Regions from separate parts of the Streptomyces sp. NPDC042259 genome, predicted to be linked through region 2. Evidence: riboswitches for the same ligand, from Rfam matches in the RefSeq annotation. Region 2 holds a riboswitch; each other region holds the start of a gene.

Region 1 (7,295 bases), on a different contig from region 2:
GCTCCGTGGGCGTCCCAGACCTCGACGGGCCGCGGCGGTGCCTCCGGTGCGTAGACCCAGGCGATCTTGAGCCGCAGCTGGGTGAGCAGCGCGGCGAGGCTGGGGCTGCCGGACGCCTGGGCGAGGGTCTCGTCGAACCAGTCGCCGAGGGGGCACAGTTCCGCCGTACTGCCGTCCCTGGCCCGCTCCCGGCCCAGCCTGACCAGTCCGCGCAGCACCTTCAGATGGGCCTCCGTGCGGCGCTGCGCGGCGCGGGCGGCACCGAGCGGCTCCAGCAGGGCGCGGACGTCGAGGAGATCGGCGGCCTCCCGCTCGCTGGGTTCGGCGACACAGGCCCCGGCGTGCCGGCGCGTGGTCACGAACCCCTCCGAGGCGAGGGCCCGCAGGGCTTCCCGCACCGGCACCCGGGAGACGCCGTAACGGCGGGCCAGTAACTCCTCGATGAGCCGGCTGCCGGGCGGATGGACCCCCGAGACGATGTCGTCGCGGATCGCCGCGCACACGGCGTGCGCGGAAATGCGGCCGCCTTCTCGCGCTGTCTCGCCATTGCCGGTCACGTAGGGCCCCGCATCAGTGAACCTCCGCCTTAATCCCCGCGAAACGCGGCCGATTGACGTCTGTTCGGCGACTCTATGGCAATGCCGGGCGATTTCCGATGGGCACCGGTAATCCATGGCTATTTTTTGGCCATTACCCGGCTGCCGTATACCGGCCGATGTCCATCCGCCAACGCCCAAGGCCCCGGCGGGAGCCGGGGCCTTGGGCGGAACGAGGAGTGCGGGGCTGCCGCCCCGGACGCGGGGATCAGACGTTGACGCCGTGCGCGCGCAGGTAGGCGACGGGGTCGATGTCGGAGCCGTAGGTGGCGCCGGTACGGGCCTCGAAGTGCAGGTGCGGGCCGGTGACGTTGCCCGTGTCGCCCGAAAGGCCGATCTGCTGGCCGGCGGTGACCGTCTGGCCCGCGGAGACGCTGAGGGACGACAGGTGGCCGTACTGCGTGTAGGTGCCGTCGTTGTGCTTGATGACGATGTTGTTGCCGTACGCGCCGCCGAAGCCGGCCTCGACGACGGTGCCGGCACCGACGGCCTGCACGACGGTGCCCATGTCGGCGTGGAAGTCGACACCGGTGTGGCTGCCGGAGGACCACAGGCCGCTGGAGGCCTTGTAGGAGGTCGAGACGTAGCTGCCGTCGATCGGGGAGACGTAGGCGTTGAGGCGCTTGCGCTCCTCGTCGCGGGCGACGCGCTCCTTCTCGGCGCGCTCGGCCTCCGCCTTGCGCTTGGCCTCGTCGGCGCGCTGCTTGGCGTCCGCGGCCTTCTGCTTCGCGTCGGCCTCCGCCTTGAGCCGCGCCTCGGCCTCGTAGGCGGCGCTCTGCTGGGTGTCGGCCTGGGCGCCGATCCGGTCGGCGGTCTCGTCACCCATGACGACGGCCTGGGTGAGGCCGGTGTCCTGGACGCGCGGGGCGTCGTCGGTGGCGGCGATCGCCGGAGCGGCGAAGCCCGCGACCACACCGGTGGCGGTGAGCGTGGCGATGCCCGCCACGTTCGCGCCGACGCGGACGGCACGGCTCGGACGACGATGCTTGCCGGTGGCACCTATGAACGCCATGGGTGTGGCCATTCCTTTCCTTCCTTCTCGCCTACCGGGTTAGCTGACGGGTTCGGAGCAGGAAGGTCTCCTACGGCTCCCTCCGGAAAGGGACCCGATTCACCCCAGGGACTGTGGGTCCCCGGCTCCCCTGGCTCGCGCCATTGGGGACTCGGCGATGACTGACCGGTGCCGCGGATGCGGCTCACATCTGACGGGCAGCCGGACTGACGCTAATCCGGGTGTGTTTCGATCGACAAACAGAACGCAGCTTTTGTGTCGTACGCCACACGCCAGACATGCAACCTCTCCTTCAAAACGGACATAAGGGAGGCACGCGAGCCCCGTTGGCCCCGCGTGCCTCCCTTATGCGCTTATCTGCCGACCAGTTGGCCGTCCACCGGCCGCAGTGGCCGCGACAGGCGGGGGCCACCGGGCGCCCCCGGCCGCGAACCGTCGCGACCGGCCCGCGCCCCGACGTGCCGTCAGCCCTGGACGACCTTCACCTCTCCGATGCCCAGCGCCTTGACCGGCTCCAGGATCTCCGCGGCGTCACCCACCAGGACCGTCACGAGGCGGTCGGCCGGGAAGGCGCTCACGACGGCCGCGGTGGCCTCCACGGTGCCCGTCTCGGCGAGGCGCTCGTACAGGCGCGCCTGGAAGTCGTCCGGGAGGTGCTGCTCGACCTGGTCGGCGAGGGTGCCCGCGACGGCCGCCGCCGTCTCGTACTTCAGCGGGGCGACGCCCACGAGGTTCTGCACGGCGACGTCGCGCTCGGCGTCGGTCAGCCCCTCGGCGGCCAGGGTGCGCAGCACGGTCCACAGATCGGCCAGTGCCGGTCCGGTGGACGCGGTGTCCACGGAGCCGCTGATGGCGAGCATCGCGGCACCGGTCCCGTCGGGCGCCGAGCGGAGCACCTGGCCGAAGGAGCGCACGCCGTAGGTGTAGCCCTTCTCCTCGCGCAGGACGCGGTCCAGACGGGAGGTGAGGGTGCCGCCGAGGCAGTACGTGCCGAGCACCTGGGCGGGCCAGACGCGGTCGTGCCGGTCGCCGCCGATGCGGCCGATGAGCAGCTGGGTCTGCACCGCGCCGGGGCGGTCGACGATCACGACGCGGCCGGAGTCGTCCGCGGTGATCGGCGGTACGGGCCGGGCCTCGGCGGTGGAGCCGGTCCACGCGCCGAGGGAGTCGGCCAGCGCCTGGTCGAGGTCGACGCCGGTGAAGTCGCCGACGACCACGGCGGTCGCCGTGGCGGGGCGCACGTGCGCCTCGTAGAAGGCGCGGACGGCGGCGGCGTCGAGGCGCCCGACGGTCTCCTCGGTGCCCTGGCGGGGGCGGGACATCCGGGACTCGGCGGGGAAGAGTTCCTTGGAGAGCGCCATGGCGGCCCGGCGGGCGGGGTTGGCCAGCTCGTGCGGGATCTCGTCCAGCCGGTTGCGGACGAGGCGCTCGACCTCGCCGTCGGGGAACGCGGGGGCGCGCAGGGCGTCGGCGAGCAGGCCGAGCGCCTTGGGCAGCCGGGAGGCCGGGACCTCCAGGGAGACCCGGACCCCGGGGTGGTCGGCGTGCGCGTCGAGGGTGGCCCCGCAGCGCTCCAGCTCGGCCGTGAACTCCTCGGCGGTGTGCTTGTCGGTGCCCTCGGTCAGGGCGCGCGCCATGATCGTGGCGACGCCGTCGAGGCCCTGCGGCTCGGCCTCCAGGGGCGCCGCGAGGTTGATCTCGACGGCGATGATCTGCTGGCCGGGCCGGTGGCAGCGCAGCACGGTGAGGCCGTTGGGCAGCTCACCGCGCTCGGGGGCCGGGAAGGCCCACGGGGTGGCCTCGCCCGGCTGGGGGCGCGGGTGGAAGTCCATCGAAGGGGCTGCCGCGGTCTGGGGGCTGCTCGCGGGTGCGGCGTCGCTCACTGGGCCGTCTCGCTTTCCGTTGCGTTTCCTGCGTTCTCGTCGGCCTCGGGGGCGGTCGGCTCGTACACCAGCACGGCGCGGTTGTCGGGGCGCAGCCGGGCGGCGGCTACCTCGCGCACCTCCTCGGCGGTGATGTCCAGAACCCGGTCGACGGCGCTGAGGGCGAGCTGGGGGTCGCCGAACAGGACCGCGTAACGGCACAGTTCGTCGGCGCGGCCGCTGACCGTGGCGAGCCGGTCCAGCCATTCGCGCTCCAGCTGGGCCTGGGCGCGCTCCATCTCCTCGGGGGTCGGGCCCTCCGCGGCGAAGCGGGCCAGCTCCTCGTCGACGGCGCTCTCGATGTCCGGGACCTCGACGCCGCCGGACGTCTTGACGTCCAGCCAGCCGAGCGAGGGGGCGCCGGCCAGCCGCAGCAGGCCGAAGCCGGCGGCGACGGCGGTGCGGTCGCGCCGGACCAGCCGGTTGTGGAGGCGGGAGGACTCGCCGCCGCCGAGGACGGTGAGGGCGAGGTCGGCGGCGTCGGCCTCACGGGTGCCGTCGTGCGGCAGACGGTAGGCGGCCATCAGGGCGCGGGAGGGGACCTCCTCGCGCACGACCTCGCGCAACTGTTCGCCGATGATGTCGGGCAGGCTGCCGTCGCGCGGCGGCTGCTTGGCGTCGTGGGCGGGGATGGAGCCGAAGTACTTCTCGATCCAGGCGAGCGTGCGCTCGGGGTCGATGTCGCCGACGACCGACAGGACGGCGTTGCCCGGCGCGTAGTACGTGCGGAAGAAGGCGCGCGCGTCCTCCAGGGAGGCGGCGTCCAGGTCGGCCATCGAGCCGATCGGGGTGTGGTGGTACGGGTGGCCGTCGGGGTAGGCCATGGCCGTCAGCTTCTCGAACGCGGTGCCGTAGGGCACGTTGTCGTAGCGCTGGCGGCGCTCGTTCTTGACGACGTCGCGCTGGTTCTCCATCGACTCCTCGTCGAGGGCGGTCAGCAGCGAACCCATCCGGTCTGCTTCGAGCCACAGGGCCAGCTCCACCTGGTGGGCGGGCATGGTCTCGAAATAATTGGTGCGCTCGAAGCTGGTGGTGCCGTTGAGCGACCCGCCCGCGCCCTGCACCAGCTCGAAGTGGCCGTTGCCCTCGACCTGAGCCGAGCCCTGGAACATGAGGTGCTCGAAGAGGTGGGCGAGGCCGGTGCGGCCCTTGACCTCGTGGCGCGAGCCGACGTCGTACCAGAGGCAGACCGCGGCGACCGGGGTCTGATGGTCCTCGGAGAGCACCACCCTCAGGCCGTTGGCCAGCCGGTGCTCGGTCGCTGTCAGGCCGCCGGTACCGGCCTGTTGCGTGGCCGTGTGACCCATGGGCATGTACGTCCCTTCGATCGCTGGAGAAATCGCGTGCCGTCTCGCGGCGTCCGCCGCGGCGACCAGCGTGTGAACAGTTCTGTCACTGTATGCAAGCGCGCTGACATCTGGCGAAGTTCCCGTCACGGTGCGCTCTTACGGACGGGTCGCGGTCGGCGTTGTCAGTGGCGCGGTCCACAATGGTCGGCGTCAGACCCCCCACCTCGGCAATCGATCGAAGGAGCCGCAGCCGCGATGGCCCGCCGCAGCACGAAGACCCCGCCGCCGGACGACTTCGAGGAGCGCATCCTCGACATCGACGTCGTCGACGAGATGCAGGGCTCCTTCCTCGAGTACGCCTACTCGGTCATCTACTCGCGCGCTCTGCCCGATGCCCGGGACGGGCTCAAGCCCGTCCAGCGCCGCATCCTGTTCCAGATGAACGACATGGGGCTGCGCCCCGAGCGTTCGTATGTGAAGTGCGCCCGTGTCGTCGGCGAGGTGATGGGCAAGCTCCATCCGCACGGCGACGCGTCCATCTACGACGCCCTGGTCCGCATGGCCCAGCCGTTCTCCATGCGGGTGCCGCTGGTCGACGGGCACGGCAACTTCGGTTCGCTGGGCAATGACGACCCGCCCGCCGCGATGCGGTACACCGAGGCCCGGATGGCGGCGACGACGTCGCTGATGACCGAGTCCATCGACGAGGACACCGTCGACTTCACGCCGAATTACGACGGCAGCGAGCAGGAGCCGGTGGCCCTCCCGGCCGCCTATCCCAACCTGCTGGTCAACGGCGCGACCGGGATCGCGGTCGGCATGGCGACGAACATGCCGCCGCACAATCTGGGCGAGGTGATCGCCGCCGCCCGGCACCTGATCAAGCACCCAGGCGCCGACCTCGACACCCTCATGCGGTTCGTCCCCGGCCCGGACCTGCCCACGGGCGGCCGGATCGTCGGACTGAGCGGCATCCGGGACGCCTACGAGACCGGCCGCGGCACCTTCAAGATCCGCGCGACCGTCTCCGTGGAGAACGTGACGGCCCGCCGCAAGGGCATCGTCGTGACCGAGCTGCCGTTCACGGTGGGCCCGGAAAAGGTGATCGCCAAGATCAAGGACCTGGTCGGCTCGAAGAAGCTCCAGGGCATCGCCGACGTCAAGGACCTCACCGACCGCTCGCACGGGCTGCGCCTGGTCATCGAGGTGAAGAACGGCTTCAACCCGGAGGCCGTGCTCGAACAGCTCTACAAGCTGACGCCGATGGAGGAGTCCTTCGGCATCAACAACGTCGCACTGGTGGACGGCCAGCCGCTGACGCTGGGCCTCAAGGAGCTGCTGGAGGTCTATGTCGACCACCGCTTCGAGGTCGTGCGCCGCCGCAGCGAGTTCCGCCGCGGCAAGCGGCAGGACCGGCTGCACCTGGTCGAGGGCCTGCTGGTGGCCCTCATCGACATCGACGAAGTCATCCGGATCATTCGATCGAGTGAGAACGCGGCGCAGGCCAAGGAGTCACTCGTCGCGCGCTTCTCGCTCTCCGAGGTGCAGACGCAGTACATCCTCGACACCCCGCTGCGCCGCCTGACCAAGTTCGACCGCGTCGAGCTGGAGTCGGAGCGCGACCGGCTGACCGGCGAGATCGAGGAGCTGACCCGGATCCTGGAGTCCGACGCCGAGCTGCGCAAGCTCGTCTCGGGCGAACTGGCGGACGTGGCGAAGAAGTTCGGCACCGACCGTCGCACGGTGCTGCTGCAGTCGGCGGGCTCGCCCGTCTCCGCGGTGCCGCTGGAGGTCGCGGACGACCCCTGCCGGGTGCTGCTGTCCTCCACCGGGCTGCTGGCCCGTACGGCCAGCGCCGAGCCGTTCGCGCACGAGAGCGACCACGGCGAGGTCAAGCGCGTCAAGCACGACGTGATCGTCTCGGCGGTCCCGGCGACCGCGCGGGCGGACGTGGGCGCCGTCACCTCGGCCGGGCGGCTGCTGCGGCTGCCGGTGATCGATCTGCCGCAGCTCCCGGAGACGGCGTCGGCGCCGAATCTGTCGGGCGGCGCCCCGGTCTCGGAGTTCCTGACCCTTGAGGACGGCGAGCGGATCGTCTGCCTCACCACCTTGGACGAGTCCTCGCCGGGCCTCGCCATCGGCACGGAGCAGGGCGTCGTCAAGCGCGTGGTCCCCGACTATCCGGCCAACAAGGACGAGCTGGAGGTCATCGGCCTCAAGGACGGTGACCGCGTCGTCGGCGCGGTGGAGCTGCGCACGGGCGAGGAGGACCTGGTCTTCATCACGGACGACGCCCAGTTGCTGCGCTATCCGGCCGGCCAGGTACGGCCGCAGGGGCGGCCCGCGGGCGGCATGGCGGGGATCAAGCTCTCCGACGGGGCGAAGGTGATCTCCTTCACCGCCATCGATCCGGCGGGCGACGCCGTGGTGTTCACCGTGGCGGGCGCGCGCGGCACCCTGCTCGGCGCCTCGGAGA
Region 2 (7,295 bases):
GGCGCCCGGGTGGGTCGGGGACAGGAAGACGGCCATGTCGTTCTCCGCGCCCGGCAGTGGGCGTAGCTCGTGCCAGCCCAGGCGGTGGTACGTCGCCATGGTGGCCGTGGCCTTGCGGGCGGTGCGGAGCCAGGAGCGGGCGGCGGGGGCGTCCGTGGCGAGTTCGGCGAGGAGGCGGCGGCCCAGGCCGTCGGGCCGGGAGCGGCGGCGGACGGCCAGTTCGTCGACCTCCAGGGCGCCCATCAGGAGGTCGGTGACGCGTTTCGGGCCGAGCTGGGACGTGACCTTGCCGTACCTCCGGGTCGTCGGGAACGGGGGCCGGGTGAGCCAGCCCGTGGCGAAGCCCTCGATGCCCGCCGGGGACTGGGCGACGGCCGCGCGGAAGCCGAGGCGCTGCGCATCGGTGGTGAGGCGGGTGCGGAAGCGGCGAACGGATTCCTCGTCCTCGTTCCACGGTGGTGCCGTGAAGACCTCGGCGTACGCCTCGACCAGCGCATCAGCCAATCTCAGGACATTAGGCCCGTACCAGATCACCTGTGCGCTCCTCGGGTCGAAGCCTCCCTCAAGTACCGAATTTACGCGGGGATAGCCTCTTGGGACGGAGCTTTTCCTTAGCCTGGAGGTGCCTTATGGGTCGGATTCCGACGTCTGTTGTAGCCGCGAGCGGGCTTGTGGGTGGTTACGGCGTGGCCCGCTGGACGAAGCGGCGGCCGCTCGGCGGGGTGGCGCTGGCCGCCGCCGGGGCCGTGGCCGCGCGGCAGTGGGCGCGGTCGGCCGGGGCGGGGAAGTCCGCCGCGCTGAGCGGGCTGTACGTCGCCGCGTTCGCCGGGTCCCATCCGCTCGCCAAGAAGGTCGGCGCCTGGCCGTCCGTCTTCGCCGTGGCCGGCGGGGTCGCCCTCGCCTCCTGGGCCGTCGAGCGCAAGGCCTGACCAGTCCGATGACGGATTTGGGCCGGGGCCCCTCCGCCCCGGCCCGTAACCGTCCCCCCTTACGCCGACGCCTCCGTCAGGCGGCTCAGCTCCGCCTCCGTGAGCGTCAGGTCCGCCACCGCCAGCAGCGCCGGCAGCTGCTCCACCGTGCGCGCGCTCGCCAGCGGGGACGCGACGGTCGGCTGGGCCGCCAGCCAGGCCAGCGCCACCGTGGCGACCTCGGCGTCGTGCGCCTTCGCCACCTCGTCCAGGGCGACGAGGACGCGGCGGCCGCGCTCGGACTCCAGGTGCCGGGCGGCGCTGCCCGCCCGCGCGCTGTCCACGTTCTGGCCCGGGCGGTACTTGCCGGTGAGGAAGCCCGAGGCCAGGGCGTAGTACGGGACGGCCGCCAGGCCGTGGCGGGCGGCGACGTCGGCCAGGTCGCCTTCGTAGGTGTCGCGGGAGACCAGGTTGTAGTGGGGCTGGATCGCGGCGTACTTGGCGAGCCCGGACTCCTCGGAGAAGGCGAGGGACTCGGCCAGCCGGTCCGCGGTGATGTTGGAGGCGGCGATCTCGCGGACCTTGCCCTCCTTCACCAGGGCGTCGAGGGCCGTGATGAACTCCTCCGCCGGCACCGACGGATCGTCGTAGTGCGTGTAGTAGAGGTCGATGTAGTCGGTGCGCAGGCGCCGCAGCGATTCCTCGACGCCCGCCTTGATGACGTTCGCGGACAGGCCGCGCGGCTGGGGGTGGCCGGCGCCGACCTTGGTGGCGAGGACGATGTCGGCGCGGTTGCCGCGTGCGGCGAACCAGTTGCCGATGACGGTCTCGGATTCGCCGCCCTTGTTGCCCGGGGCCCAGGCGGAGTACACGTCCGCGGTGTCGATGAAGTTCCCGCCCGCCGCGGCGTAGGCGTCGAGGACGGCGAAGGACTCCGCCTCGTCGGCCGTCCACCCGAAGACATTGCCGCCGAGGGCGAGCGGGTGGACGGACAGGTTGCCGATCTTCTGGTGAATGTCAGCCATGCGGAAACACAACGCCCCGGCGGAGGTCGGTATTCCGCTCGGTACGCCGGCCCGTCGCTCCGGGCCGTTCACACCGGCCCGCCCCGCACCGGCCCCGTCACGCCTCCGCCGTGATCGGACCCGCCTCCGGCGTGGACGGCCCCTCCGGCGGCGTCTTCGTCGCCGCCGACAGGGGTGCCGCGATGTCCTCCAGCGAGCGGCCCTCCGCCGGGACGGCCAGCACCGCCGCGACCAGCCCGGCCAGGCACATCAGTGCCGCGCCGATCTGGAAGGCGAGGACCGTGTCACCGACGACGCCGCTCGCCGTCAGCGAGGAGAACAGCAGCGGGCCGCTGATGCCGCCCGCCGCCGTGCCCAGGGCGTAGAAGAAGGCGATGGCCATGGCCCGGGTCTCCATCGGGAAGATCTCCGAGACCGTGAGATAGGCGCTGCTCGCGCCCGCCGAGGCGAAGAAGAGGACGACGGCCCAGCAGGCGGTGAGGGTGTTGGCGCTCAGATGGCCGCCGTCGAAGAGCGCGGCCGTGCCGAAGAGGAGCACTCCGGACAGCAGATACGTCGACGAGATCATGATGCGTCGGCCGACCGTGTCGAAGAGCCTGCCGAGGAGCAGCGGGCCGAGGAAGTTCCCGACCGCTATCACCGCGAAGAAGTAGCCGGTGTGCGACGTGGAGACGTCGTAGAAGGTGGTGAGGATGGCCCCGAAGCCGAAGGTGATCGCGTTGTAGAGGAACGCCTGGCCGATGAAGAGCGCGAGGCCGAGGATCGCCCGGCGCCGGTACTGGGAGAAGACCGTGCGGGCGATGGTGCCGAAGCCGATGCTCTTGCGCTGGTGGATCGTGATCTGCCGGGTGGGCGGCGGCAGCACCTCGCCCTTCTCCATTTCGATGCGTTGTTCGATGGAGGCCACCAGCACTTCGGCCTCTTCACCCCGGCCGTGGATGAACAGCCAGCGTGGGCTTTCGGGCACATGGCGCCGGACGAGCAGGATGACCAGTCCCAGGACGACGCCGAGGCCGAAGGTGATCCGCCAGCCCAGGTCGGCCGGGAAGATGCTCGTGTCCAGCATCAGGATGGACAGCAGGGAGCCGCCGATCGCGCCGAGCCAGAAGCTGCCGTTGATGATCAGGTCGACACGGCCGCGGTAGGTGGCGGGGATCAGCTCGTCGATGGCGGAGTTGATGGCCGCGTATTCGCCGCCGATGCCGAACCCGGTCAGGAAGCGGAAGGCGAAGAACCACCAGGTGGAGAAGGAGAACGCGGTCATCGCGGTCGCCGCCAGATAGACGGCGAGCGTGATCATGAAGAGTTTCTTGCGGCCGAAGAGGTCGGTCAGCCGGCCGAAGAAGAGCGCCCCGGCGCAGGCTCCCGCGACGTAGAGGGCCGCCGCCAACCCCGTGACCTGCCCGGAGGTGATGGACAGACCGCTGTCCTTCTCGGAGAGCCGGCCGGCGATATTGCCGACGACCGTCACCTCCAGGCCGTCCAGGATCCAGACGGTGCCGAGGCCGATCACCACCGTCCAGTGCCACCGGGACCAGGGCAGCCGGTCGAGGCGGGCAGGCACGGAGGTGGTGATCGTCGCATTCGTCACACACCCCGAGTTCCCAAGCGAACCGAAAGCATTCGTGGCAAAGGTGTGGTTATCGGGACCGATTATCGACGTCGTGCGGGACCGGGCGGAGAACGTAGGGCTTCTACGTTCGTACGGCCCCGCAGACCTCTTTACCCCTTACGGCCGCTCGACAGCCCTTACGGCTGCAGGCCGCGGCCGCGCAGCCACGACAGCGGGTCGACCGGCGAGCCGCCGCCCGGCCGGGTCTCCAGGTGCAGGTGGGGGCCGGTGACGTTGCCGGTCGCGCCGACCCGGCCGATCACGTCGCCCGCCGAGACCTGGCCCGAGGTGACCACCATCGAGGAGAGGTGGCAGTACCAGATCTGGGTGCCGTCATCCATGGTCAGCACGATGCGGTAGCCGTACGCGCCCGCCCACCCCGCACTGGTGACCGTGCCGCCGCCGACCGCCTTGACCGGGGTGCCGGTCGGGGCGGCGAAGTCCGCGCCGGTGTGGTTCGCGGACCACATGTCGCCGGCCTGGCCGAAGCCCGCGGTCAGCGTGTAGGACCCGACGGGGAGGCTGTACGAGCCCGAGCCGTGGCCACCGCCCGAGGACCCCGAGCCGCCGCTCCCCGCTTCGCTTCCGGATTCGTCACCGGATTCGCTCGTGGATTCGCTGGAAGATTCGTTCGAAGCCTTTTCGGCGGCCTGCTCGGCGGCCTTTTCCGCTTCCGCCTTCTTCGCCGCGGCCTCGGCTTCCGCCTTCTCCTTCTCGGCGGCCTCGGCGGCGGCCTGCTCGGCCTTCTCGGCCGCGGCCTTCCGGTGGGCCTCCGCGGCCGTCTTCGCCGCGGCCTCGCGGGCCTCCTCGTCACCGAGGTTCTGCTGGTGCTCGGCCTGCTGCAGGATGCGGGCGCGCAGCGCCTCGCCCGCGTCGGCGGTGCCCCGGGCCGCTTCCTCGGCGGACAGCCCCGCCTGGGTCAGCGGCTGGTCGGCACCGGGCGCCTGCGCCGCCGCGGAGCCGGCGGCGGGGGCGGAGTCCGCCTTCTGGTGGTCGTCGCCGGTCAGCAGCGCGCCGAAGCCGGGGATGTTCTGGGCCATGTCCGGCACGGATATCGGGGCCGCCGGGCGGTCCTGTGCCGTCGCCATGCCGCCCGCGCCGACCGCCGCGATCACCCCGACGCCGAGGACCGCACCGCTGCGGGCCATCGTGCCGCCGCGCTGCTTGACGACGCGGTGTCTGCCACGGACGGGCGCGATGGATTCCTCGGTGGGGTTCCACACGCCCCCGGGCGCACCGGCGGGCCCGGCGGCCATGGGGGCCGCAGGGGTCACGGTGGTCACAGGGGCGTTCACCGGGGGCTCGGCGGCGACGGCGGGCTCGGTCGCGGGCGTCAGCGAGGCAGGCGGCGTCAGCGGGTTCGGCGAGGCCGGCGGCGTCAGCGGGGCCAGCGGGGTCATGTACGCGGGCACGATCGAAGGCTCCGGCGCGTAAGCCCCGTACAGCTCCGGCTGCTCCGGCGACCCCGGCTGCTCGTAAGACCCGTACGAACCAGCTGTCTCGTACGAACCGTAGGTCTCGTACGAACCATCGCCGAGGGCAGGCTTGTTGGACGCCACGAGGGCGACTCCTTTCCTTCCTTCTCGCCTACCGGGTTAGCTGACGGGTTCGGAGCAGGAAGGTCTCCTACGGGCCGGAGTACAGCCCGATTCACCCCAAGTTTGGTGGTTCCCCGGTTCCCGGTTTTGTCGCTGGTGTCGCAGATGGTGCTGTGCCCGCGGGATTCGGCGAAGGCGCACGGTGCCGCCTCTTGCGGCGGCTGTGACGACCGCGCTGCGTTATCGAACGTTAATAGACATGACTGGCGGATTCCAAGCCGAACGCCCGATCCCACCGACTTCCGAGGCCGGACTTCTCGGGGCACGCGGGTTTCCCCAGAAGGGAGTTACCGCCCGCTACCGGAACGCAACGGAAGTGAGCCGCCGTCAGCCGGTATCCGGCGACCCGGCTCCCCTTCCTCCCCGCTGCCCCTCGGCACGCGCGCTTCACGTGCCATCGCGGTCGGTGGACGGAATGTGCGTACGCGTGGACGTCACGGTCGCGGCGAGGGTGCCCCGTGCGGCGGCCACGGGGTGGTGGAGGCCGTCACCGCGCCGGATCGCCAGCAGGGCCATGTCGTCGGCGGTGTGGCCGCCGGAGTGATGGGCCACATCGGCGGCGAGGGTGTCGAGGAGCGCGTCCGGGCTGCGGAACTGCTTGCCGCGCAGCCTCTCCTGGGGGGCGTAGAAGACACCGTCCGCGTCCCGGGCCTCCGTCACCCCGTCGGTGAACAGCAGCAGCGTCGCGCCCGCCGGGAACTCCCACTCCTCCGCGCGGTCCGGCCAGCCGCCCAGGTCCCCCATGCCGAGCGGCAGCGCGGGCACCTTCGGGTACGTCTCCGCCACCCGCCCGTCGGCGTGCAGCAGCAGCGGCGGCGGGTGGCCGCGGTTCACCAGACGCAGCGTGTTCGCCCCGGGCCGCACCTCCGCCAGCACGGCGGTGGTGAAGCCCTCGGACTGGTCCAGATTGGCGCGCCGCGTGCCCTCCCGCCGCAACGCGTGCTCCAGCCGTGCCGCGAGCGCCTCCAGGGTGCGTTCCCGCTCGGCGGCCTCGCGGAACGCGCCGATCACCACCGCGACGGCCTCCACCGCGCCCAGACCCTTGCCACGGACGTCACCGACGATGACGCGCACCCCGTGGGGGGTGTCCTGGACGGCGTAGAGGTCACCGCCGATCCGGGCGTCGGCCTGGGCCGCCACATAGCGCGCGGCCACGCGCAGCCCGCCGACGCGGCCGGGCGGCGTGGGCAGGACCGCGCGCTGGGCGGCCTCGGCGATGCCGCGCGCGGAGGCGAGCTGCTGATCACCGTGGCGCACGATGCGGTTGAGGCCGAGGGCCAGGAGGGAGACGGCCACGACGGTGGTCACCTCGGTCGCGGCCTCGGCCGTCTCGTGGACCCGGTGGTAGACCGCGAGGGTGACGGCCGCCACCACCGCCGCCAGGGCGGTCATCGCGGTGGCGCGCAGGGACAGCAGGGCCGCCGCGATCAGGGGCGCGGAGCAGAAGAAGGGGGCGTAGGTGAAGCGGGGCGGCGTGAAGTAGTCGAAGGCGGCGCCGCCGACGATCAGTACGGCCGGGAGCCAGTGCGCGGCGCGGCGGGCAACTGCCCAGTGGGGCTCGCCGCCGTCCCGCGGCGGCGGGTTCCACAGGGGTTGCGCTGCCGGATCACGGGCCGGGCCGCGCGCCGGTTCACGTGCCGGGCCGCTTGCCGCAGCCGGCCCGGGCTCGCCTCGCTTCCCCACCGTGTTCTCTCCTGACCGGCCGTCCCGCGCGTCCCCTCAGCCTCGCGCGTGCCGGGGGCGTGGGCGAGCGGGGTTCGGCCGTCGGAGTGGGGCGGGGCCGGATACGTCCGGGGGCCGCGGGCGCACCCACAAACGCCGGACGGGCGGGATGTGGCTGGGCTCAGCCACATCCCGCCCGTCCGGCGTCGAAGACCGTCAGGTCACTCCGCGCGCATCAGGCCGCGGACGGACGACGGCCACCGCCGCCGGTGCCACCGCCCGTGCCGCCACCGCGACGGCCGCGGCCGACCGCGTTGCCCGGACGGGTGCCGGAGCGGCGGGAGCCCTCCGTGCCGTTGCCGAAGCCGCGGAACGGACGGCTGCCGCTGTTGCCGGAACCGCCCGTGGCGGCACCGGCGGCGTCCGTGCGGGTGCGGCCGCGGCCACCGCGGCTGCCGCGCGAGCTGGACGACTTGCCGGTGCCCTGCGG
Region 3 (7,295 bases), on a different contig from region 2:
GTCCACCGCGCGCTGGGCACCGGCGACCACTGGAGCCCGCCGCCGCCCACCGCTTCCCGTCCCGGTACCCACCCGAGCTACGCGATCGAGCAATAGTTCGGTCAATTCGCGTCATGCGCGCCCGGCTTGCCGCGGATGCGGGTCCGCATTACGGAATTATGTTCGCATGATTCGTTCCTTACGTATTCCGGTGGTCTCCGCGGCCCTGCTGCTGCCGCTCGCCCTCACCGCCGGTGCTTCGGCCCAGACCGTGGACCGGACCGAGCGTCCCGTGACCTCCGCGGCCGCCCAGGCCGCCGCCCTCGTCGACCGGGCGGAACTCGAGGCACGGGCCCGCGCCATCGGGACCGCCATCGAGCTGATCCACGTCACCACCGTCCCGGGATTCACGCTCGCCGAGCAGTCCGTCGGCGTCATCAACGACGACGGCTTCTCCGGTGCCTACGTCAAGGGCGGCGCGGTGCTGTGGCTGACCGTCGACCACGGCACGCTGACCGAGGCGAACTGCGCCGACGTCCCCGTCTACGGTGAGGGCAGCGGCCTGACGAGCTGTGAGCGGGAGGGTGCCCTGTGGTACCGCTCCACGGCGGGCTCGCATGAGTACGCCGTGGCCAAGGACGGTTACGTGGTCCGGCTCAGCGCGTCCCGCGGCGAGGTGAGCCGGGACGTCCTGCGCGGCGCCGCCGAGGCCGCCCACCCGGCGAACGACCAGGAACTGGACGCGGTGCTCCCGCCGCTGCGCGAGCGGGGCGGCGTCCGGCCGGACGAGCGGGGCGACATGCTGCCCGGCCGTGAGGTGCCCGACAACCGCCCGCCCGCCGGCGCGGGCGGCTGAAACCCACCCGCCGGCACGGTGGCCCGGGCCGGCACGCGGGTCCGGGGCACCGTCGCCCGCCCGCTACCGCTCCGGCGTGAAGCGCACCGGCAGGCTGAGCAGTCCGCGCAGCGCCATGCTCGGCCGCCAGGTCAGCTCGGCGGGGTCGACGTCGAAGGCCAGGTCCGGGCAGCGCTCCAGCAGGGCCCTGAGGGCGATGGCCGCCTCCATCCGGGCGAGCGGGGCGCCGAGGCAGTGGTGGACGCCGTGGCCGAAGGCGAGGTGCCCCCGGGGCTCGCGGTGGATGTCGAAGCGGTCGGGGTCGGGGAAGTGCCGGGGGTCGCGGGCCGCCGCGGCGAGCACGATGATCACCGGTTCCCGGGCGGGGACGGTGGTGCCGCCGATCTCCACCGGCTCGGCGGTGTAACGGAAGGCGCACCGCTCGACCGGGCAGCCGTAGCGGAGCATCTCCTCGATCGCACCGTCGAGCAGGGACCAGTCGGCGCGCAGCTCCGCCAGTTGCCCGGGATGGCGCAGCAGTTCGTGGACGCCGCTGGAGATGAGGTTGACGGTCGTCTCGTGGCCCGCGACGAGCAGGACGAAGGCCATGCCCAGCAGTTCGTCGGGTGAGAGCCGGTCGCCGTCGTCGTCCGTGGCGGTGGTCAGGGCGCTGAGCAGATCGTCGCCGGGCGCCTGCCGCTTGGCCTCGATGAGCGAGACGAAGTACCCGGTCATCGCCCGGGCGGCGGCGCCGGCGGCCTCCGGGCCGCTGGGCAGGACGATCTCGTTGGACCACTCGCGGAACGCGGCACGGTCCGCGACGGGCACCCCGAGCAGTTCGCAGATGACCGTCAGCGGCAGGGGCAGCGCGAAGGACTCCACGAGGTCGGCGCGGCCGAGCGGCAGCATCGCGTCGAGGAGTTCACCGGCCCGGCGCTCGATGCGGGGGCGCAGCTCCTCGATGCGGCGCGGGGTGAACTCCTTGGCGACGAAAGCGCGCAGGCGCGTGTGGTGCGGCGGGTCGACCTGGAGCATGTTCAGACCGATCGCGTATCCGCCGTCGTCCTCCCAGTCCGGCGAGTGGCGGATGTCGTTGCGCAGCCGGGGGTCCGTCAGGGCGGCCCGGGCCTCGTCGTTGCCGACGACCAGCCACGACTCGCGTCCGTCGGGGGTCCGCACCCGGTGGACGGGGCCCCGCTCCCGCAGGCTCGCGTAGAGCGGATACGGGTCCTGGGCGAAGTCCGTGCCGGCGGGCGTGAGGTCTTCGAGGGACGGCGTGGACACAGGCGTTTCCCTTCGTCGCTCCGGACCATGACCGGAGATCAAGTGGGGATTGGCCCCCACTTGCCGGACCCGACCCTAACATCAAGTGGGGAGGTGTCCACGCTTAGGGTTCCGTCGAGAGGGATCGCTCGCCCCGAAGTCGAACGGGAAGGGCCGCGAACGCTCATCACCCGTCAGTCCGCCCCGGTCGTACACAATGCGGAAGCTGTTATTCGGTCAGTCGGCGAGAACGCATCCGGAAGCGACGGGCGCATACCGTGGACCGTGCTTGTGACCCCCGGTGGGTTCCGCTCGCGACCACCGGTAACTCCCCTGCTATTCAGCGGCTTTCCCGCGCGGGCCGAAGCCGATTCGCATGCGGAGCGCGGTGTTGACAGGGGTTCGGGCGGGGCGGAAACGGACCCCGGTTCCCCGGTGTGACGTGAAGTGAACAAGTTCACAGAAGGGGGTCCGGGCTCTGTTTTCGGGCGGCCGATGATGCAGGATCTCTGATCGAACACACAAGAACCCGTCACAGAGGCGGGCGACCCGGGCGGACGCCGAGTCCTGCCGCCGACCGGGTGCAGATACAGATCAAGGATCGGCAGGAGCGGGAGACCCAAGCACGACGAACCACGATGGCGGTGGTTCTTGGGGTGAAGTCACTTCGGTGACCGGGCAACTTTGTCAGCCCGAACCCGACAGGTCACCTTTCGTAGGCGGATGACGAAGGGCTTTGGCATGTCTGCGTTTCCTGGCATACCCGCACTTCTTTCCCGGGCCGGAACGGCTTCCGTTCTGACCGCGGCCACCGTCACCGCGTCGATGCTGATCCCGACTCTGGCAACCGACGCACAGGCGGCGACTCCGGGAACGAAGGCGCTGCAGATCGCGGCCTCCAAGAAGGGGTCGCCGTATCAGTACGGCGCCACCGGTCCGAACCGTTTCGACTGCTCGGGCCTGACGCTGTACGCCTTCAAGAAGGCGGGTAAGGCTCTGCCGCGTACCGCGGCTTCGCAGTACAACAAGACCAGGCATCTTTCGTCCGGCTCACGTCAGCCCGGCGACCTGGTGTTCTTCCACTCGGGCAGCAACGTCTACCACGTGGGGATCTACGCCGGGAAGAATCAGATCTGGCACTCTCCGAAGCCGGGTAAGTCCGTGCGGCTGGAGAAGATCTGGACGAACAGTGTCTGGTACGGACGCGTCAAGTAGCCCTTGAGGCTGTTCGAAGCCCGCCCGGACGCTCCTGTGAGGGGACTGTCCGGGCGGGCCGACGGCTACCGAAGCGCCGCCGCGCGCGCCGCGTTATCAGCACAATGCGAAAACACCCGGCGGCTTGCCGCTTGTCTTTCGATGGCGCCCCCAGGATCCGGCTGGCTCAAATGAGTGAATGTCCGGAACTTCTTAAATCGGCCGGAGTTACTCAGGTCGCTTCCTTGTGAGGGGCGCTAAACGATCGAAAGGCATGGACGTGCTCAAGAAGGTACTCGCCACGACTGCGATGACGGTTTCCGCGGTCGGCGCCATCACCGCCCCGGCGATGGCGGTCGACAACGACAACAATGACGTCGCCAACGGCAACGCCGCCAAGACCGGTTACGGCAACACGGTCACCGGGGGCAAGGAAAGCCCGCAGATGAGCCTGATCCAGGGCACGCTGAACAAGCCGTGCCTGGCCATCGGCAAGCTCGGCATCCAGTCGGTTGTCGCGCTGATCAACATCGGCATCCAGGACATCCCGATCCTCACTTCGCAGCAGCAGCAGCAGTGCACCGACAACTCGACGATCAGCGACGGCGACGACCAGCTCTCGCACATCCTCGACGAGATCCCGATTCTGTCGGGCAACGGTTCCGCGAACGGCGGCCACTGACGGCCGGGAGCCTTTGACGTCATCCCCCTTTCCGGGCACGCGGGGTCCGGAAAGGGGGACGCTCTTGTGCCGGGGCCTTCATCACCCCGCGAGCCGGCATGACCGCCCGCGGCCGAGGCCCAAGTCCACGACGGCCCGCCCCGCCCGCTCAGGGCGTCAGACCGTGCTCGCGGCACGCCTGGTTCCAGCGCTCGGCGGCTTCCTTCGTCCGCAGTCGCGTACGGCGTGCCTCCGCCGCGTGCAGCCGGTGATACGCCGGGAACATCTGCCGTACCCGCAAGGACAGTTGCAGATCGGCGGGGATGATCCTGCGCAGCACGTAGAAGGGGGCGGGCGCGGTGAAATACGGCGGCTCGGGGTGCCGGGGGTCGTCGGGCTCGGCGGGATCCTCGTGGAAGAGCGCCGCGGTGCACCCCCGGGCGTACACCGCGGGCAGCACCGCGCGGTGCGCGGCGGCCACCACGGGCAGCAGCGCGGCGGGCGGACCGGGAAAGGCCACCACCAGCCCCGGGTGCTCGGCCGACACCCGCTGCGAGGCCCGGTCGAACCACGCCAGATAACCCACGAGCGCCCGGGCCACCGCGCGCGGCGCCGTGTGCCCGGCCACGCGCAGCTCCGCGTAGTGCATGACACCCTCCCGCAACGCCCCCCGGACGAACGGGCAGATGGCGCTCGACGGGCCCGGGCGTCCGATGGAGTCACCGATGTAGTCGCGCAGATAGGGCCGGAAGACGGCCCCCAGCTCGGTCCCCCCGTCGCCCTCGTCGTCGGTGTCACCGAAGACGACGGGAGCGGGCCGGAGCAGCTCGCCGCGCCGCGCCTCGGCCGGTGGCCCGGGGTCCGGATCAGGGCACACGGGCACCATCCTCCTCGGCGGCTTCGCCCACCCCCCGCGGCTCGGCCGCCACGCCCACCGGCGGCGTCCGCAGGGACCGGACACAGAACCAGGCGGCCAGCGCACCGAACAGTGCCGTACCGGCCGCCGCGATGGTCCACACTCCCCGGACGTCCGCGAGACCGATGCCCAGCCCGCCCATCACATACAGCCCGAGACCGGTGGCGAGGGAGTTGAACAGCCCGCCCGCCGACAGCATGGTGGCCCGCGACCCGGCGGGCACCTGCTCGTTGAGCGCGGCCTTGAGGCCGGGCATGCACAGCCCGGCCGCCATCACGAAGCCGATGTACAGCGGGACGCCGACCCAGCCGGAGGACGTGAGGGCGGAGCCGCCGAGGAACAGCCCAGCGGCCACGGCGGCCAGCACGATGACGCGGGCCCGCGCCCCCGGGTCGTGCCGGACCTTCCGGGCGACGACCTCCAGGAGCGGGATCTGCAACAGGTCACCGGTGCACCGGGCCGCGGCCAGGGCGATCAGGGAGCCGCCGGTGAGAACGTCGAAGTGCACGGTCCACTGCACGCCCGGCAGCCCCCGGAAGAGGCACAGCGCGGCGGCGCACAGCAACAGGCCGGTCAGCAGGCGGTCGGTGCCCAGCGCCCGGCGGCAGCCCCGCAGAGCCTCCAGCGACGCGGCGGTCAGCTCCCGGCGCACCCCCGCCCGGTCCACCCCGGGGCCGGCCCCCGCCGCCCCCGGTGACCGGCCGTGCAGCAGCACCGTCGTGCACACCGCCCCGGCCAGACAGGCGGCCCCGGCCAGCAGTTGCGGCACGGCCAGCCCCAGGAACTGCCCGGCCGCCGCCCCGGCGACGGTGCCGGTCACGATGCCGGCGTTCTCGGCCATCCGGCCCCGGGCGAAGAGCGCGTCGAGGCTCGCCGCGGGATCCTCCTGCCGCAGCCGGTCCACGGCCCAGGCGTCCAGGCTGCCCGAGGCGAACGGCGCGCCCACGGCCGCGATCAGCGTTCCGGCCACCGCCACCGTGGGATCGGCGGAGAAGAACAGCATGCCGTAGCCGGCCGCGCGCACGGCGAAGCCCACCACGACGGCGGCCCGGCGCCCGATGGCGTCCGCGAAGACCCCCGTCGGCACCTCCAGCAGGGCCTCCAGCAGCCATACCGAGGCGATGAGCCAGATGATGGTGCCGCTGCCCAGACCACGCTCGCCGAGCAGCAGCACCGACGTGACCGTCAGACACATGTCGCCGAAGAAATCGAGACCGGTCAGCAGCAGATACAGCCGCACCGTGGCGCGGCGCGCCGCACCGCCCGGTGTCATGGGGCCGCCCATCACCGCTCGTCGCCCCCGTGCGGCACGGGGACGACGCCCATGTCATAGCGGTACGGCCGGCCCGCCTCCTCGAAGGCGTGCCGGATCCGGTCCCGTACCTGCATGGGAATGCCCCCTGGGTGTCTGCGGGAGAACGCCGACTCGTGTTGGAACAACAGGAAAAACCCCTCCGCCCCGAACGTGTAACGAGTGTGGTCCGGCCCGAAACAGGGGCCGAAGGCCACGGTGAACAGCCGGTGGCCGTCGAAGGGGAACCACCAGGCGGGGTCCTCCAGTTCGGCCATGGTGACGTGGGACGGGCTCGTCGAACGGCCGGCGAACCACGTCAGTACCGTCAGCGACGACGCCCGCAGCGTCGCCACGTCCGCCCCGAGCCGGGCCGGGAGGTCCAGTACGAACCCGTCGGCCTCGCCCGCGGTCACCTGCCGCAAGGCCCGCCGGAAACGCGGCAGGGCCCGTTCGAGGTGCTCCTCCACGGGCAGTTCGTCACGGGCGGGCGCGGAGAGACGCCAGGTGGAGGCGCGGGCGTACGGGCAGTGGGTGCGGTCGATGACCGGCTGGAACCGGGACGGCCCGGCGGGCCCGCTCATGACAGAGCGCCGTTCGCCGGCTGCCCGGCCGCGAGCCGCCCGCGCAACTCCCGCCAGCTGCCCGGCTCGTCCCACCAGCGTTCGCCCCACCGCTCGGTGAAGGCGGCCACCGTCCGGTCGGCGAGGGCGTGCCCTTGGAAGACCGCGCTCCAGTACCCGGCGCGCGCCGTCTCCTCCCGCACGTGCCGTGGGTCGACCAGGCCGTCCGAGGCCGCGGCCACTTCCTCCGCCAGCCGCTCCGGCCGGGCGGCGCAGCGCAGGATCAGCCGGGCCAGTGCCCGGGTGTAGCGGTCCTCGTGACGGCAGTGGGCCGCCACCCGCTCCGCGGTGTCCGCCGGGATGCCGAGCGAGACCAGCCAGGCGGCCGACAGCCCGAGGGTCTCCACGACGAGGGCGCCCCACTCGGCGACCACCGGCGGGCGGTGCCAGCGCTCGGCCAGCGGCAGACCGGGGGGCCGACAAGCCAGTTCCACGACGTGCCCCAGCTCGTGATGGACGTACTGGGCGCACAGGGGAGCCGGGCGGTCGGGCAGCGCCACCGCCGACCGGTCGGGGATGCGGACGGGGAAGGT
Region 4 (7,295 bases), on a different contig from region 2:
GTACCCGGCGCCGGCCGGCTCCGACCGGCCGCTGCTGCTGTTCCGCAGCGAAGGATTCGAGGGCGCCGCCCGTATCGAGTCCTCGTGGGCGGGCCTTCCCGGCCGCCGTGCGCTGCTCCCCGACGCGAACCACTGGGCGTTCACCGACTACGGCTCGCTCGTCGCACGGCTGCGGGCCGCCGGTCTCGTCACGGCGGCGGCGCGGGCCGCGCTCGTCGGCACCGGCGACCCGGCGGTGACGCTCGCCCGGGTACGGCACGAGGTGGGGGCCTTCTTCGCCCGCCACCGGGTGTAGCGGGCCCCGCCCGCCGTCTCTCCCGCACACACACAGCGGTGCCCCCGGAGAGTCCGCCGGGGGCACCGTGATCTTCACATTTGCGCAGGTCAGGCCGACGTCGTCGCGTCCCCGGTCGCCACCGACCACGCGATGCCGTCCAGGATGTCGTGTTCGCTCACCACGACCTCCCGCGCGCCGGTCCGCTCCATCACCGTCTGCAGGACGAGCGCCCCGGCGCCGATGACGTCGACGCGCCCCGGGTGCATCACCGGGATCGCCGCGCGCTGGTCGTGCGTCGAGGACAGCAGCATGCCGGTGACCTCCTGGACCTGCTCCAGGGAGATCCGGGCGTGGTGGATCGCGGACCAGTCGTACTCCGGCAGGCCCAGCGCGATCGCCGCGACCGTGGTGACCGAGCCGGCCAGGCCGACGAGGGTGCGGGCCTCGGTCAGCGGGACGCTCTCCTCGGCCTGGTCCAGGGCGGCCTCGATGTCGGCCTTTATCGCCGCGAGCTGACGATAGGTCGGCGGGTCGGTGACGACACCGTCCTGGACGAGATGACGCTCGGTCATCCGGACGCAGCCCACGTCCACGCTGCGCGCCGCGCGCACGTGCTCCTCGCCGACGACGAACTCCGTCGAGCCGCCGCCGATGTCCACCACCAGATACGGCTTCGCCAGGTCGGTGCGGCCCGTCAGTTCCTTCGTGGCGCCGGTGAAGGAGAACTCCGCCTCCTGGTCGCCGCTGATCACCTCGGGCTCGACGCCCAGGATGTCCAGCACGCCGCGCACGAAGTCCTCGCGGTTCTCCGCGTCCCGGGAGGCGGACGTGGCCACGAAGCGCAGCCGGCTCGCGCCGTGCTCCTTGATGACCCCGGCGTACTCCCGGCAGGCGGCGAAGGTGCGCTCCAGCGCCTCGGGGGCGAGCCGGCCCGTGCGGTCCACGCCCTGGCCGAGCCGGACGATCGTCATCCGGCGGTCGAGGTCCTTGAGTTCACCGGTCGCCGGATCGGCGTCCGCGACCAGCAGACGGATGGAGTTGGTGCCGCAGTCGATGGCCGCGACGCGAGTCATGCGCACTCCTGAGAGGTTGGTTCCGCTCCCCGGGCGGCACGCCCGGGGAGTCTGCTGCCGGGCGGGGCCCGGCGGGGCTCACGCCTTCGCGTCGGCGCCGCACGCCCCGTCGGTGTCGCACGGGCTCACGCACGGGCCCTTGGCCCACCACTCGGGGAGCATCGCGATGGCCTCGTCACCCAGCGGGTTCACCCCGGGGCCCGCGGCCAGGGAGTGGCCGACGAGCACGTGCAGGCACTTGACCCGGTCCGGCATGCCGCCGGCGCTCGGGAAGCCCTCCAGCACCTCGATGGCGTCACGGCGGGTGATGTAGTCCTCGTGCGCGGCGCGGTAGGCGTCGGCCAGCTCCGGGTCGCTCTGCAGCCGGGCGGTCATGTCCTTCATGACGCCGTCCGCCTCCAGCGTGCCGATCGCGGAGGCGGCGCGCGGGCAGGTCAGGTAGTACAGCGTCGGGAACGGCGTGCCGTCCTCCAGACGCGGCTGCGTCTCGACGACGTCGGGGTTGCCGCAGGGGCAGCGGTGGGCGATGGCGCGCAGCCCGCGCGGCGGGCGGCCCAGCTGCTCCTTGAACGCCGCGATGTCCGCGTCGGTCGGCTCGGTGGGCTCGGTCTTCGGAGGAGGGGTGTCCATGTGCTCGCTCGTACTCGGTGTTCTCGAATGTGGTCGGGGAAGATCGGGAGATCAGGACGATCCGGGACGATCCGGGAGGAGCCCTGACGGGCCCTTACGGGGAGTCCGTGGCGTCCACGCCGTCCCAGAGGTTGCTGTACCAGGGGCGGTTGGCGGCGCCCTGGTCCGTGCGGCGCTTGGCGGGCCCGCTGCCGTCCACCACGCTGTAGCCGGTCTCACCGGGGCGTAGGTAGTGCAGGTGCTCGCGCGCCTGCTGCTCGACGTACGCCGGGTCCTCCAGCCGCGCCTTCTGCTCCCGCAGTTGTCTGACCTGTTCGCGGGCGCGCTCGGACTGGCGCCGCTGGTCGGCGATGTCCGAGCGCTGGGTGACCCACTGGCGCATGGGGTAGGCCAGCGCGACGACCAGGGAGCAGACGACGAGCGCGAGGAGCGCGGCCCGGCCGGTGAGCCGGCTGCGGCGGGGCGGCCGGGCGCGGTAGACCCGGCCGCCGCGGGCCGACGGGCCCTGTACGAGCACCGTGCCGAGCGCCTTGAGCCTGGTCGCGGTGGGCAACCGTTCCGCCGCCACGTCGCCTCCCCGTGGTCTCTGAACGAACGTACGTCCTCGGCCACGGTACGGGACCGTGGCCGAGGACGTAGTGAGGCTGCCGTCTGTCCCGGGAGGGTTTTCGGCCGGGGCCGTTCAGCGCCCGTTCACAGCGGGTATGTCAGCCCTTGCCGCGTTTAATCAGTTCGCAGAGCGAAACCGCGGGAAGGCGCTGCGGCCGGCGTAGACCGCGGCGTCGTCGAGGATCTCCTCGATGCGCAGCAGCTGGTTGTACTTGGCGACGCGCTCGGAGCGGGCCGGGGCACCGGTCTTGATCTGGCCGCAGTTGGTGGCGACGGCCAGGTCGGCGATGGTGACGTCCTCGGTCTCGCCGGAGCGGTGGGACATCATGCACTTGAAGCCGTTGCGCTGGGCCAGCTCGACGGCGTCGAGGGTCTCGGTCAGCGAACCGATCTGGTTGACCTTGACCAGCAGGGCGTTGGCGGCGCCCTCCTCGATGCCGCGGCCGAGGCGCTCGGGGTTGGTGACGAACAGGTCGTCACCGACGATCTGCACCTTGTCGCCGAGGCGCTCGGTGAGGGTCTTCCAGCCGTCCCAGTCGTCCTCGAACAGCGGGTCCTCGATGGAGACCAGCGGGTACGCGGCGACCAGCTCCGCGTAGTAGTCCGTCATCTCGGCGGCCGAGCGGGACTTGCCCTCGAACTCGTACGAGCCGTCCTTGTAGAACTCGGACGCGGCGACGTCGAGCGCGAGCGCGACGTCCTGGCCGGGGGTGTAACCGGCTTCCTTGATGGCCTCGAGGATGAGGTCGAGGGCCTCGCGGTTGGAGCCGAGGTTCGGGGCGAAGCCGCCCTCGTCGCCGAGGCCGGTGGACAGGCCCTTGCGCTTCAGCACGGCCTTGAGGGTGTGGTAGACCTCGGTGCCCCAGCGCAGCGCCTCGGAGAAGGACTCCGCGCCGATCGGCGCGATCATGAACTCCTGGATGTCGACGTTGGAGTCGGCGTGCGACCCACCGTTGAGGATGTTCATCATCGGAACGGGCAGCAGGTGCGCGTTCGGGCCGCCGAGGTAGCGGAAGAGCGGCAGGTCGGACGCCTCGGAGGCGGCGTGCGCGACGGCGAGGGAGACGCCGAGGATGGCGTTGGCGCCGAGCGAGGCCTTGTTGTCGGTGGCGTCCAGGTCGAACATGGCCTGGTCGATCAGGCGCTGCTCGGTGGCGTCGTAGCCGACGAGCTCCGGGCCGATCTGCTCGATGACGGCGAGGACGGCCTTCTCGACACCCTTGCCGAGGTAGCGGTTCTTGTCCCCGTCGCGGAGCTCGATGGCCTCGAAGGCGCCGGTGGAGGCGCCGGACGGCACGGCGGCACGGCCCGTGGAGCCGTCGTCGAGGCCGACCTCGACCTCGACCGTGGGGTTGCCTCGCGAGTCGAGGATCTCGCGAGCTACGACGACGTCGATAGACGGCACGTGCGTCTCCTTCGTGTGTGTCTGGAGTTCTGCCCCCGAGCCTAACGGGCTCCGGAGGTTCCCCCCGCCGGTGGACCACCTGGCGAGCCGAAAAACCGCACAAATGCCGAGATCATCGGACGAATAGCCGATGTGTTCGCCGAGCGGGAAACACGGACGGCGGGCCGGACGGCCGGACCGCCGGAGCCGGCGGGGCCCCGGAAACGGCGGAGCCCCGCTCCGGCGCGCCCCGGGGGGAAGGCGCGCGTCGGAGCGGGGCGGTCCGCTGTGAACACTGGGGGCGCGGCGCGGCGGCCGGCCCGCCGGATCAGCTGAGGTGCAGGTGCTGGCCCACGAAGATCAGGTCGGCGTTCTCGACGATGTCCTTGTTGAGCTCGTGGAGCTTCTGCCAGCCGCCCTTGACCTTCTTGGCCTCGGCGATCTTGGCGAGGGTGTCGCCGGACTTGACCTCGTACTCGCCGTCGCCCTTCTTGAAGGACTTCGGGGTGGCCTTCGGAGCGGTCTGCTTCGGGGCCGGGGCCGGAGCGTCGTCCTCGTCGTCGGACTGCAGCTGCGGGGCGGCCTTCGGCGCGGTCTGCTGCGGGGCCTGGCGCTCGCTGCGGTCCGCGTGCGACTTGGTGGAGGTGCCGCGCGAGGACGAGCCGGAGGTGTCGACGTCGGCCTTCGGGCCGCCGGACGTCAGACCGCCCGCACCGGCGCAGCCCCAGGCACCCGGGCCCTGCATGGCGAGGAGCTTCTCGGCGACGGCGATCTGCTGGCTCTTGGTGGCGTGGTCGGCGCGGTCGGCGTAGGCCTGGCCGCCGGCGGCGTTCCAGGAGGACTGCGAGAACTGCAGACCGCCGTAGTAGCCGTTGCCGGTGTTGATGGACCAGTTGCCACCGGACTCGCACTGCGCGACCGCGTCCCAGGTGGAGACGGAGGCGGCGTTGGCGGAGGTCGTGGCCATCAGCGGCGCGGCGACGGCGACACCGGCGACGCCGGCGAGCGTGACGATACGAACGGCCTTGGACGGACGACGGTGCTTGCCCTTGGACATGAGTCGGTTTCCTCACCGACGCCTACGAGGTGAGCTGTCGGGTTCGGGCTGTGAGTTGCCCGGCCCGGTGTGTGGTGCACACCCGGCTTCACCCCAAGCCGTCCCGCTCCTGTCGATCAGGTGATCGGCTGGACCGTTCCGGCGCCTACCTTGGTTCCCCCGCTCCTGCCTACGGCGCTTTCGCGACGACCCCTCCGGCCGCCGGCAGGATTCGGCGTGGCGGCCGTGGTGCTCGCGGTGGCGAGCGGTGACGACGTTAGACACAGCTGGCGTACGGGTTCAAACCCCTGATTCCAGCCACAGTTGCCTCTTGTTACCCACGGGAACACCTCGTTTCCGCAGGTGAGACCCCATGAACAAACTCCGGATGAGGACCTTCCGACCAAAAGTCAACGAGACCCATGTCTCACTTTCGACTGGAACGGACATTCCCCCCGAAGTCTGCTCTATTTCGTGGGGTGTTTCCGGACCTCAAGCTTCTGACCAGGCTGGATGAGGTCCGGATCGGAGCCGACGACCTTCTTGTTGTCCTGGTAGAGGGTGGACCAGCCGCCTGCGACGGAGTGTTCCTCCGCGATGGCTGACAAGTTGTCACCGGGGCGCACCGTGTAGTCACCGGCGCCCGGCTGGTCCGTTCGCGCGCCGCCGTCCCGCGAGGCGCGGCCGGTGTCCGAACGCGGCGTCCCGGTGTGCTCCTTGCCGGCGTCCGTGCCGTCCGTGCTGTCCGCGTTGCCGGGGGCCGGGGTGCCGGAGGGCGCACCGGGTGTGGTCGAGGGGATCTCGGTGGGATCGTCGGTGGCGGGCGTGCGGTGCTTGCCGTCCGAAGTGCCGTCCGTGGGGCGGGGGGACTCCCCGGTCGCGGGCCCGGTGGGCTCGCCGCTCGGCCGGCCGGTCCCCGTGGGGGCGGACGGCGAGGCGGGAGAGGTGGGGGAAGACGGCGAGGAGGAGGGCGAGGCCGGCTTGTCGGAAGGTGACGGCTTGTCGGAAGGCGAGGGCTTCCGGGAGGAGTCGGAGGAATCGGGGTCGGGGGAAGGCGAAGAGGTCGACGGCGTGGAGGGGGTGGTGCGCGTCGGCGCGGGCCCGGTGGACGTCTCCGGCTCGGGGGTGTGCGTGCTGCCGGGGTTGACCTCCGGCGCCTTGCCGCCCTTGGCGAGCCCCGAGGACACCGCGCAGCTCGGCCAGGCGTCCGGGCCACGGTTCGCCAGGATCCGCTCCGCCACCGCGATCTGCTGCGAGCGGCTGGCGAGGTCGGGGCGCGGCGCGTAGTCCGTGCCGCCGCCCTGCTGCCACATCTCCTGCGTCAGCTGCAGCCCGCCGAAATAGCCGTTGCCCGAGTTGGAGCTCCAGACGCCTCCGCTCTCGCACTGGGCGACCTTGTCCCACGTCGGGGCATCGGCGGCGTTCGCGCCGGTGGCGGCGAGCAGCGGCATGGCGAGGGACGCGCCCGTCACCCCCGCCGCGACCACGATCGCCGGTACCTGACGGGGTCTGCGGTGTCTACCGTTGCCGGAGCGCATGCGTTGGCCTCTCGTTGGCGGCTGAGTTGATGGTGGTCGAACATAGCGACGGACCACGGGAGTCACAAGCCGGTGTAGCGGAGGTCACGCGAAGGTCACGCGAACTGACGTAGGGTCATCTGATACGCGTAGTGAACTCCACCGGAAGCGTGCGTAGACCACGCATAATCAGCCCGCCGCGCCACCTCAACTCCTCCGGGTCGGCGGCCAGTCGCAGATCCGGCAGCCGGCGCAGCAGCGTCGCCAGCGCGGTCTGGCCCTCCAGCCGGGCGAGCGGCGCGCCCAGGCAGTAATGGATGCCGTGCCCGTATCCGAGGTGCTGATTGTCACGCCGGGACAGATCGAGGGTGTCCGGCCCGGCGAACCGTTCGGGGTCCCGGTCGGCGGCCGCGAGCACGACGAGCACGGGATCGCCGGCGGCGATGCGCTGCCCGCCCAGACTGATCGGCTCGGTCGCGAACCGCCAGGTCGCCAGCTCCACCGGCCCGTCGTAGCGCAGCAGTTCCTCCACGCCGGTGGCGAGCAGGCTCTCGTCACCCGCCGCCAGGGCGCGTTGCAGACGCGTCCGTTCACCGGGATTGCGCAGCAGGGCGTAGACGCCGTTGCCGATCAGGTTCACGGTGGTCTCGAAACCGGCGAACAGCAGGATGAAGGCCATGGCGGCGGCCTCGTTCTCGGTGAGGTGCTCACCGTGGTCGCTGGCGCGGATGAGCCCGGAGATGAGGTCGTCGTCCCCTCCTTCTCCCAG

The links. A riboswitch is a leader RNA that binds a small molecule or an ion and turns the genes downstream of it on or off. The one in region 2 is predicted to bind cyclic di-AMP.
Region 1: another riboswitch for cyclic di-AMP. It lies ahead of ACZ6MA_RS11775 (M23 family metallopeptidase); the one in region 2 lies ahead of ACZ6MA_RS19860 (M23 family metallopeptidase).
Region 3: another riboswitch for cyclic di-AMP. It lies ahead of ACZ6MA_RS24510 (C40 family peptidase); the one in region 2 lies ahead of ACZ6MA_RS19860 (M23 family metallopeptidase).
Region 4: another riboswitch for cyclic di-AMP. It lies ahead of ACZ6MA_RS23865 (transglycosylase family protein); the one in region 2 lies ahead of ACZ6MA_RS19860 (M23 family metallopeptidase).

What each region holds. Positions count from the first base shown of each region.
Region 1 is NZ_JBVJDW010000003.1:668,145-675,439, forward strand. It holds gene ACZ6MA_RS11770 (GntR family transcriptional regulator) at 1-557, opposite strand, end outside; gene ACZ6MA_RS11775 (M23 family metallopeptidase) at 805-1,608, opposite strand; cyclic di-AMP (ydaO/yuaA leader) riboswitch at 1,622-1,775, opposite strand; gene ACZ6MA_RS11780 (M16 family metallopeptidase) at 2,073-3,440, opposite strand; gene ACZ6MA_RS11785 (M16 family metallopeptidase) at 3,488-4,837, opposite strand; gene ACZ6MA_RS11790 (DNA gyrase/topoisomerase IV subunit A) at 5,075-7,295, shown strand, end outside.
Region 2 is NZ_JBVJDW010000007.1:24,920-32,214, forward strand. It holds gene ACZ6MA_RS19840 (N-acetyltransferase) at 1-504, opposite strand, end outside; gene ACZ6MA_RS19845 (hypothetical protein) at 630-929, shown strand; gene ACZ6MA_RS19850 (aldo/keto reductase) at 989-1,933, opposite strand; gene ACZ6MA_RS19855 (MFS transporter) at 2,031-3,524, opposite strand; gene ACZ6MA_RS19860 (M23 family metallopeptidase) at 3,683-4,801, opposite strand; cyclic di-AMP (ydaO/yuaA leader) riboswitch at 5,115-5,246, opposite strand; gene ACZ6MA_RS19865 (PP2C family protein-serine/threonine phosphatase) at 5,531-6,826, opposite strand; gene ACZ6MA_RS19870 (DEAD/DEAH box helicase) at 7,041-7,295, opposite strand, start outside.
Region 3 is NZ_JBVJDW010000010.1:43,409-50,703, forward strand. It holds gene ACZ6MA_RS24495 (GHMP family kinase ATP-binding protein) at 1-96, shown strand, start outside; gene ACZ6MA_RS24500 (hypothetical protein) at 167-835, shown strand; gene ACZ6MA_RS24505 (cytochrome P450 family protein) at 899-2,098, opposite strand; cyclic di-AMP (ydaO/yuaA leader) riboswitch at 2,650-2,814, shown strand; gene ACZ6MA_RS24510 (C40 family peptidase) at 2,819-3,292, shown strand; gene ACZ6MA_RS24515 (rodlin) at 3,552-3,953, shown strand; gene ACZ6MA_RS24520 (DUF6875 domain-containing protein) at 4,102-4,809, opposite strand; gene ACZ6MA_RS24525 (MFS transporter) at 4,799-6,133, opposite strand; gene ACZ6MA_RS24530 (hypothetical protein) at 6,133-6,723, opposite strand; gene ACZ6MA_RS24535 (hypothetical protein) at 6,720-7,295, opposite strand, start outside.
Region 4 is NZ_JBVJDW010000009.1:222,148-229,442, reverse strand. It holds gene ACZ6MA_RS23890 (alpha/beta hydrolase family protein) at 1-295, shown strand, start outside; gene ACZ6MA_RS23885 (Ppx/GppA phosphatase family protein) at 385-1,350, opposite strand; gene ACZ6MA_RS23880 (DUF501 domain-containing protein) at 1,429-1,980, opposite strand; gene ACZ6MA_RS23875 (FtsB family cell division protein) at 2,075-2,548, opposite strand; gene eno (phosphopyruvate hydratase) at 2,708-3,994, opposite strand; gene ACZ6MA_RS23865 (transglycosylase family protein) at 4,302-5,030, opposite strand; cyclic di-AMP (ydaO/yuaA leader) riboswitch at 5,035-5,217, opposite strand; gene ACZ6MA_RS23860 (transglycosylase family protein) at 5,477-6,547, opposite strand; gene ACZ6MA_RS23855 (cytochrome P450 family protein) at 6,663-7,295, opposite strand, start outside.